DNA from 2 places in the Micromonospora sp. NPDC005298 genome. Region 2 is predicted to be linked to the other one. Evidence: riboswitches for the same ligand, from Rfam matches in the RefSeq annotation. Region 2 holds a riboswitch; the other holds the start of a gene.
What was found. Region 2 has a riboswitch for thiamine pyrophosphate ahead of ABZS77_RS27380 (ECF transporter S component). Riboswitches for the same ligand answer to the same signal wherever they lie in the genome.
Positions count from the first base shown of each region.

Region 1: it holds a riboswitch for thiamine pyrophosphate, as region 2 does, so the genes downstream of both, thiE (thiamine phosphate synthase) here and ABZS77_RS27380 (ECF transporter S component) in region 2, are expected to answer to the same signal.

Region 1 covers NZ_JBEXGP010000012.1:40,570-45,170, forward strand. Annotated here, with positions in the region: gene ABZS77_RS18320 (ThuA domain-containing protein) at 1-1,511, opposite strand, end outside; TPP riboswitch at 1,806-1,915, shown strand; gene thiE (thiamine phosphate synthase) at 1,910-2,533, shown strand; gene thiO (glycine oxidase ThiO) at 2,530-3,645, shown strand; gene thiS (sulfur carrier protein ThiS) at 3,636-3,836, shown strand; gene ABZS77_RS18340 (thiazole synthase) at 3,833-4,601, shown strand, end outside.
Region 2 covers NZ_JBEXGP010000030.1:46,975-51,575, forward strand. Annotated here, with positions in the region: gene ABZS77_RS27375 (ABC transporter ATP-binding protein) at 1-1,265, opposite strand, end outside; gene ABZS77_RS27380 (ECF transporter S component) at 1,400-1,987, opposite strand; TPP riboswitch at 2,061-2,165, opposite strand; gene ABZS77_RS27385 (alpha/beta fold hydrolase) at 2,240-3,070, shown strand; gene ABZS77_RS27390 (SIS domain-containing protein) at 3,100-3,849, shown strand; gene ABZS77_RS27395 (DUF6328 family protein) at 3,970-4,473, shown strand; gene ABZS77_RS27400 (acyl-CoA dehydrogenase family protein) at 4,581-4,601, shown strand, end outside.

The DNA.
Region 1 (4,601 bases), on a different contig from region 2:
ATCGCGTAGATCTCGGGACGGGTCTTCTCGGTGCCCGGCGCGAAGAGGTTGCCCGCCGGGACGGTGTACGTCCCGTCGTCCTCCGGGTGGATCCGGATCACCTTGCCGCGCAGGTCGTTGGTGTTGGCCGAGGTGCGCTGCGAGTCGTAGTCCTGGCGGCCCGGACGCTCGTCGAGCGGCGCGTACGCGCTCGACTCGAACGGGTTGGTGTTGTCGCCGGTGGCCAGGTAGAGGTTGCCGGCGCTGTCGAACGCCATGCTGCCGCCGGCGTGGCAGCAGGTGTTGCGCTGGGTGTCCACCCGCAGCACCTGCTTCTCGCTTGCCAGGTCGATGGTGTCGCCGGTCACCGTGAACCGGGACAGCAGGTTGCGGGTGACGCCGTCGTTGGGGGCGTAGTACAGGTACACCCACTTGTTGGTGGCGAAGTCCGGGTCGAGCCGGATGCCGATCAGGCCGTCCTCGTTTCCGGTGAAGACGTCCAGGTCGACGGCGGTGACGGTGTTGCCGGTGTCCGGCTTGATGATCTGCACCCGGCCGTCGCGCTCGATGTAGAAGACCCGCCCGTCGGGGGCGATGTCCAGTTCCATCGGGTTGCTGGTGTTGCTGTCCAGGGCGACCTTCTCGAAGTTCGAGGTCTTCGACGCGCCGCAGTCGGCGTCGACCACGCCGGCCGCTGTCTGGATGCCACCGAGCAGGTGGCCCAGGAACTCGGGCTCGGCGTACGACTCGCGGGTGTGCCCGCCGCCGGTGTACCAGGAGCGACCGCCGTCGAAGTCCTGACACCAGGCGGTCGGGTGGTCGGCGCCCATCGCGCCGGCGCCCGGGGTGTAGCTCTTCTCGTCGAGGCTGGCCAGCACGTGCACGTCCGGCCGCGGGTTGGTCTGGAAGTTGTACCACTCGTCGAACCGGGACCAGCGGTCCGGAAGTTCGGCGGTGGACGGGTGGGCGTGGTCCTCCACCTTGACGGTGGCCTGCTGGTTCTGCGGGTGGTTGGCGAAGTACGCGCCGACCAGGTCGCCGTACCAGGCCCAGCTGTACTCGGTGTCGGACGCGGCGTGGATGCCGACGTAGCCGCCGCCGGCCTTCACGTAACGCTCGAACGCGGCCTGCTGCTCGGCGTTGAGCACGTCACCGGTGGTGGAGAGCCAGACCACCGCCTTGTACTTCGCCAGGTTGGCGTCGGTGAATACGGCGCCGTCCTCGGAGTTGTCCACGGTGAATCCGTTGGCGGCGCCGAGCTGTTGAATGGCGGCGATGCCGGTGGGGATGGAGTCGTGCCGGAAGCCGGCGGTCTTGGAGAAGACCAGCACGGAGTAGGGGTCGGCGGCTGCGGCCTTCGGCGCCTTCGGCACCACCTGGGTGACCGGGGCAGCGGCCTGCGCGTCGCGCGGGGGGATCTGGGCTGCGGCGGGAGCCGCCTGCACCGGCGACCCGAGCAGGGTCGTCGAGGCGAGGGCCAGGGAGATGAGGGTCGCGGTGATGGGTACGCGGGCACGACGAGAACGGGACACGCCGCCTCCAATGTCGCAAGTGGACAGGAATACGCGGGGGTCGGCTCGCCGAAGACCGTCCCGGATGGAGCCGGTGGGGATGCCGTGCCAGGGCGTCCACGCCGGCATTTTGTCGAATCGCTGAACAAATTAATTCGGCTCGCTCGATGTCCGGCAAGATGCCGGCGGGTAACGGTTCTGCAACGGGGGGCGACATTCCGAACAGGACCGGGAGAAAGCGCCCGGTCGATTTGGTCGCGCAGGCCCGTCGACCCCTCCCTTGGCAGGCTGGCGGATCTGTCGTACGGTGACACGCAAGTAACCCACGGGAGCCCGGTGTACCGGGCTGAGAGGGGGGCTGACAGCCCCCGACCGTCGAACCTGATCCGGGTAATGCCGGCGCAGGGAGGAGCGTTGCCGTGCCGTCCCTGGGACGACTGCATCTGATCACCGACACCCGAGCCGGGTGCAACCCGCTCGGCGTGGTCCGCGCCGCCCTCACGGCGGCCCGCGCCGACCTGGTGGTGCAGGTCCGCGTCGAGGACTCCGCCACCGACCGCGCGGCGTACGAGCTGACCCGTGCCGTGCTGGCCCTCTGCGCGCCGTACGGGGCGACCTGCCTGGTCAACGACCGCCTGCACGTGGCGCTCGCGGCCGGTGCCGCCGGCGGTCACGTCGGAGCCGACGACCTGCCGGTCACCGCCGCCCGACACGTGCTCGGCCCCACCGGCGTGCTGGGCGCCACCGCCCGCGAGCCGGGGACCGCGGTCGACGCGGTCGTCGCCGGGGCCAACTACCTGGGCGTCGGGCCGTGCCACACCACGAGCACCAAACCGGGACTGCCCGACCCCATCGGCCCCGAGGGAGTACGCGCGGTCACCGACGCGGTCGACGTCCCGGTCATCGCGATCGGCGGAGTGACAGCCGCCCGCGTACCGGCGCTGCGCGCGGCCGGGGCGTACGGGGTGGCCGTGGTCGGTGCGCTCTCCACCGCCGCCGATCCGGCCCGCGCCACCGCCGAACTGCTGCGGGCACTGGCGTGACGGGCGAGGACACCGCCACCGACGTGGCGGTGGTGGGGGCCGGGCCGATCGGGCTGGCCGTCGCCTGGCGGTTGGCGGCCCAAGGCCTGCGGGTGGCGGTGCACGACCAGGCGTCCGGGTCGGGAGCCTCGGCGGTGGCCGCCGGCATGCTCTCCCCGGTCGCCGAGGCGTACTTCGGTGAGCGGCAGCTGACCGGGCTGCTGCTGGCGTCCGCGGCCCGGTGGCCGGCGTTCACCGCCGAGCTGACCGAGGCGACAGGCGTCGAGTTCGGCTACCGGACCGAGGGCACCCTGATGGTCGGCCTGACCGGTGACGACCTGGCTGAGGCGCGGCGGCTGTGGGCGTACCAGCAGGGTCTCGGTCTGCCGGTGACCCCGCTGCTGCCCAGCGGGCTGCGCGACCGCGAGCCGGCGCTCGCGCCGAGGGTGCGCGGCGGCGCGCTCGCGCCCACCGACCATCAGGTCGACCCCCGGCTGCTGGTGCCGGCTCTGCGCACGGCCGCGCGGCGGGCCGGCGCGGTGCTCGTGCCGCGACCGGTCCGCCGACTGTCCGACCTGGACGCCCGCGTCACTGTCGTCGCGGCCGGCTGCGGCGCCGCCGCCCTCACCGGGCTGCCGGTGCGGCCGGTGAAGGGCCAGATCCTCCGGCTGCGCGCACCCGGCGGCGTCGCGCCGGGCTTCCGGCACGTCATCCGGGGGTACGCCGACGGCGAGCACGTGTACGCGGTGCCCCGCGTCGACGGCGAGGTGGTGCTCGGCGCGACGGTCGAGGAACGCACGGACACCACGGTCACCGCCGGTGCCGTGCTGCGACTGCTCCGCGCCGGCGTCGACCTGCTGCCCGAGCTGGCCGAGTACGACCTCGTCGAGGCGGTCGCGGGGCTCCGACCGGGCACCCCGGACAACGCGCCGATCCTCGGACCGCTGCCCGGCCGGCCGGACGTGCTGGCCGCCACCGGACACCACCGGCACGGCATCGTGCTCACCCCGGTCACCGCCGACCTGATGGCCGACCTGGTGCTCACCGGCGTACCCGACCCGCTGCTCGCGCCCTTTCGGCCCGACCGGTTCCCCGGCACGGCCCGCACCGACCAGGAGGACCCATGCAGTTGACGGTGAACGGGACCGGGCGCAACGTCCCCGGCGGCGCCTCGGTGGCCGACCTCGTACGGGACGTGGCCCCGCAGCACCGGGGAGTGGCCGTGGCGGTCAACGGCGAGGTGGTGCCCCGGGCCGGCTGGCCGGTCACGGTGCTGCACGACGGTGACCGGGTCGAGGTGCTCACCGCCGCGCAGGGCGGGTGAGCGGCGTGTCGTTGGAGCTGGGTGGGGAGACGTTCGGATCGCGGTTGATCCTCGGCACCGGCGGTGCCGCGAACCTGCACGTGCTGGAGCAGGCGATCCGCGCGTCCGGGACCGAGCTGGTCACCCTCGCCCTGCGCCGCGTGGACACCGCCCCCGGCACCGGCGGTGGGCTGCTGGAGCTGCTGGACCGCTGCGGCGTACGACTGTTGCCGAACACCGCCGGCTGCCACACCGCCACCGAGGCGGTGAAGGTGGCCCGACTGGCCCGGGACGCGTTCGACACCGACTGGGTCAAGCTGGAGGTGATCGGCGACGAGCGGACCCTCCTGCCCGACGGGGTGGAACTGCTCCGCGCCGCCGAGGAGCTGGTCGCCGACGGGTTCACCGTCCTGCCGTACACCAGTGACGACCCGGTGCTCGCCCGCCGGCTCGCCGACGTGGGCTGCGCCGCCGTGATGCCGGCCGGCGCGCCCATCGGCTCCGGGCTCGGCATCGGCAACCCGCACCACATCCGGCTCATCCGGCAGAGCGTCGACGTGCCGGTGATCCTGGACGCCGGCATCGGCACCGCGTCCGACGCGGCCCTGGCCATGGAGCTGGGCTGCGACGCGGTGCTGCTGGCCAGCGCGGTCACCCGGGCCGCCGATCCGGTGGCGATGGCCACGGCGATGCGGTACGCCGTCGAGGCCGGCCGCCTGGCCGCCGGCGCCGGACGGATCGCCCGCCGCTTCCACGCCCTGGCATCCAGCCCCGACGAGGGAAGAC
Region 2 (4,601 bases):
TCGTCGCAGATCAGCAGGCGGGGCGCGGTGGCCAGGGCGGTCGCGACGCTCAGCCGCCGCGCCTCCCCACCGGAGAGGGTGTACGGGTTGGCTGCCGCGAGCCGGTCCAGTCGCAGCCGCTCCAGCAGCCCTGCCACGGTGTCCTTGACGGCTGTCTCGGGTTGACCGGTGCGGCGAGGGCCGAGGGCCAGCTCGTCGAAGACCGTGCCGGTCACGAACTGGTGCTCCGGGTCCTGGAAGACCGAGCCGATCCGCCGGGCCAGCGCGGGCGCTCGCCAGCGGTGCGGGGGAGTGCGGTGGTCCGACCCGGCCAGCTCGACGGACGCGGTGACCCGGCCGGCGCCCGGTCGCAGCAGACCGCCGAGCAGCAGGGCCAGGGTCGACTTGCCGGCGCCGTTGGGCCCCTGGACGGCGAGGGCTTCTCCGGCGCGTACCGCCAGGTCGGTGGCGCCCAGCCGGGGCGGCAGGCCGAGCCTGTCGGCGGTGAGCAACAGCTCTCCGGGGCCGGCGGTGGCCGGTCGGGGCGCGATGGGGTGACCGGGCACCCAGACGCCCTCGGCGGCGAGGGCGGCGCCGTGCGCCGCGAAGACCGCCTCGGGGGTACCGTCCGCGCGGACGCCCCCACCCGGCTCCAGGACGATCACCCGGTCGACCAGCGGCAACGCCTCGGCGACCCGGTGTTCGACCAGGATCAGGGTGGTGTCGGCGTTCAGCGCGCCGGCCACCGCCTGTCGGACGAGGGTGGCGCCGGCCGGGTCCAGGTTCGCGGTCGGTTCGTCGAGCAGCAGCAGGCCGGGTCGCAGGGCCAGCGCTCCCGCCAGGGCGAGGCGTTGCTGCTCACCGCCGGAGAGCGCGGCCGTGTTGCGGTTTCGGGGGTACGGGAAGCCGACGCGGCGCAGCGCCTCGTCGACCCGGGGCCAGATCTCGTCGGTGGGTACGCCCCGGTTCTCCAACCCGAACGCCACGTCGTCGCCGCTGCGGGCCATCACCAGTTGCGTCTCGGGGTCCTGGAAGACGATGCCGACCCGTTCCCGCGCCTTGCGGGGGTCGAGCCCGTCGATCTCGACGGTGCCCTCCTGTTCGCCGGAATCGTCGGGCAGCAGCCCGGCCAGGGCGCTGAGCAGTGTGCTCTTGCCGGCTCCGGAGGGGCCGAGCAGCAGAACCCGTTCGCCGTCCTCCACCCGCAGGTCGACGCCGCGCAGAGCCCAGGCCCGCCGCCCGGCGTGCCGCCACCCGAACCCCCGCAATACCACCCCGCCGCCCATCAACCCACCCCCCTACTCCTTCTCCTCCACCAGCAGCAGCCCGCATCTCCCCGTTGATCAAGAGGTTCGCGTCAGAAGAGCGCACCCTGGTGACGCGAATCTCTTGATCACCGCGAGCCACCGCAGCCGGCGGGTCAGATCAGGGCGCGTTCCTGGGCCACCGGGAAACGATCCAGGGCGCCGGTGTTGGCCAGGGCGCGAGTGAGCAGCCAGCCGCCGGCGCCCGCGATCACGGTGGCGCTGACGACGGTCAGCAGCGCGTACGGGATGCGGTAGTCGGCAAGCGCGTAGTCGACGTTCCAGACGAAGAAGTCGAACAGCGCGGCGCTCAGACCGGTCAGCGCACCGGCCAGGACGGCGGTCGGCAGGCGGAACGACCGGTACCGGAAGGCGGCGAACGCCAGCTCGGCGCCGATGCCCTGCACGATGCCCTGCGGGATCACCGTGCCGGCCCACTGGCTGCCCAACAGGGCGGAGAGGACCGCCGCCACCGTCTCGCAGTACAGCGCGGCGCCGGGCTTGCGGATGACCAGGCCGCCGATGACGGCCGGCATCAGCCAGACGCCGTAGAGCAGGGTCTGCGCCGGCGGGAAGAAGGCGAACGCCCCCTCGGTGGCGCTCCACACCAGGCCCCAGGCCCAGAAGATGACGCCGAAGGCCACCGCGATCACCGAGGCGACCACGATGTCGATGGTCCGCCAACGGTTTGTGGTGTTGTCCATGCTGTGCTCCCAGTTCACGAAAGAGAACCAGGCAAGACGCACGCCGCGTCCGGTGGCACCGGACTGCGGCGCGGCTGGAGGTCGACCGAACTCCCTGCGCTGGCATTACCCAGATCAGGTTCGAGGGTCTGCGGGCGTACCCGCACTCTCAGCGCTGTGCGCTCCCCTGTCGGATGTGAAGTTGTCTCGCTGACGCTAGCACCGACAAGGCGTACCAGCCCAGCAGGGCGTCGGCTGGGTAGGGTGACGATCATGCGGGTAGACGCACGAGGTCTCACGTTCGAGGTACGCGCCGGTGGACCGCCGGACGGTGAACCCGTCCTGCTGCTGCACGGCTTCCCCCAGCACAGCGGCGAGTGGGACGACGTCGTCCCGGCGCTGCACGCGGCGGGACTGCGCACGTACGCGCTGGACCAGCGGGGCTACTCGCCGGGCGCCCGGCCGGAGGCGGTTGCCGAGTACCGGATCCCCGAACTGGTCGCCGACGTGGTGGCGGTGCTCGACGCGCTCGGCCTGGACGCCGTGCACCTGGTCGGTCACGACTGGGGCGCGGTGGTGGCCTGGGCGGTGGCCGCCGGGCATCCGGAGCGGGTCCGTACGCTCACCGCGGTGTCGGTGCCGCATCCCGCCGCCATGGCGCACGCCCTGCGTACCGACCGGCAGCAGAAGGCCCGCTCGTCGTACATGGCGCTGTTCCGGATGCCGGGCAAGGCGGAGAAGGTGCTGCTGGCCCTCAACGCGACGGCCCTGCGCAAGATGCTCGGTGGCGTCGGCGACAGCTCCCGGGTGGACCGCTACGCCGACCCGATGCGGGAGCCGGGCGCGCTCACCGCCGCGCTGAACTGGTATCGGGCGATGTCCGGGTCCGACCTGGCCGGCGTCGGCCCGGTCGGCGTGCCCACCACGTACGTGTGGAGCGACCGGGACGTCGCGATCGGCCGTGCCGCCGCCGACGCGTGCGCCGCCAACGTGACCGGCGACTACCGCTTCGTACCCCTGACCGGGGTGACCCACTGGATCCCGGACGCCGCCCCCGGCCCGCTCGCCGAGGCGATCCTGGCCCGGGTCAACGGAACGGCCTGAGCCGGCCGCAACCAGACGACGGAGGACGCATGACGGTAAGTGCCGAGGACTACCTGGCCGTGGTGACCGAGACGATCGGCCGGGTGGCCGCGAGTCAGCGGGAGGCGGTGGGACGCGCCGCCGACCTGATCGCCGACGCGGTCCGTGCCGACGGGGTGGTGCACGCGTTCGGCACCGGCCACTCGGAGGCCCTCGCCATGGAGATCGCCGGACGGGCGGGCGGGCTGGTGCCGACCAACCGGATCGCCCTGCGCGACCTGGTGCTGCGCGGCGGCGAACCGGCCGACCGGCTCGGCCCGCTGCTGGAGCGGGACCCGGCGGTGGCGCACCGGCTGTACGAGTTGACCCCGGTGCGGCCCACCGACGTGTTCGTGCTTGCCTCGAACTCGGGGGTCAACGGCGCGATTGTGGAGTTCGCCGCGCTGGTGAAGGAGCGCGGCCACGCCCTGGTGGCGATCACCTCCGCGCAGCACTCCGGCCGGATGACCTCCCGGCACCCGTCCGGCCGCAAACTGGCCGACGTCGCCGACGTGGTGCTCGACAACGGCGCCCCGTACGGCGACGCGACGCTGCCGCTGCCCGGCGGCGGTGCGGTCGGCGCGGTCTCCTCGATCACGGCGGCGCTGCTGGCCCAGCAGGTCACCGTGGAGGTGGTGGCCCGGTTGCTGGCGGCGGGGGAGCGGCCCCCGGTCTACCTGTCGGCGAACATCCCGGACGGCGACGCGCACAACAACGCGCTGGAGGCCCGGTACGCGGGCCGGATCCGGCGCGGCTCCTGAGTATGTCCGGCAGGTGGCCGGGAGGTGTCGTGAACCTGTTTCACGCTCGGCCGGGTGGGGCATTGGCGTTGCTGCCGACGGCTGGAGCCGTCGGCAGTAGCGTCTCACCGGAGGTAGCGCGTGTCGAAGGAGACCGAGAAGCAGCGTTGGCAGCGCAACTTCGCCGACCTGTTGCAGGAGTTGCGGGTCGCCCAGACCGGCGTGCAGATCCTCTTCGCCTTTCTGCTCACCCTCCCGTTCAGCAACGGGTTCACCCGCACCAGCGAGTTCCAGCGTGACGTCTACATCGTGGCGTTGCTCGCGGCGGCCGCCGCCACCGCGATGATCATCTCACCGGTCGCGTTCCACCGGGCGCTGTTCCGGCAGGGACGCAAGCCGGAGCTGGTCCGCTTCGCCCACCGGATGGCCACCGGTGGCCTCGCCTTCATGTTGATCGCCATGGTCAGCGCGGTGCTGCTGATCACCGACTTCGTGTTGGACCGGCCGATCGCCTTCCTGCTCAGCGCCCTGACCGGGCTGTGGTTCCTCATGTTCTGGATGATCCTGCCGTTCGCCCGCCGCAACTGGGGTGAGGACGACATCGACGACGAGGACGACGACCCGGAAACCCTCACCGATCGCTGATCGCGCGACGATCCGCACGCGGCGCTACCCCTGGGTAACAACCGGGGGTAGCGTGGCGGGTAGTCGCGCACGTCGATGCAGCCGCACCGAGTTTCGAGGGGGCAGCCGTGACCACGACGCACAACGGC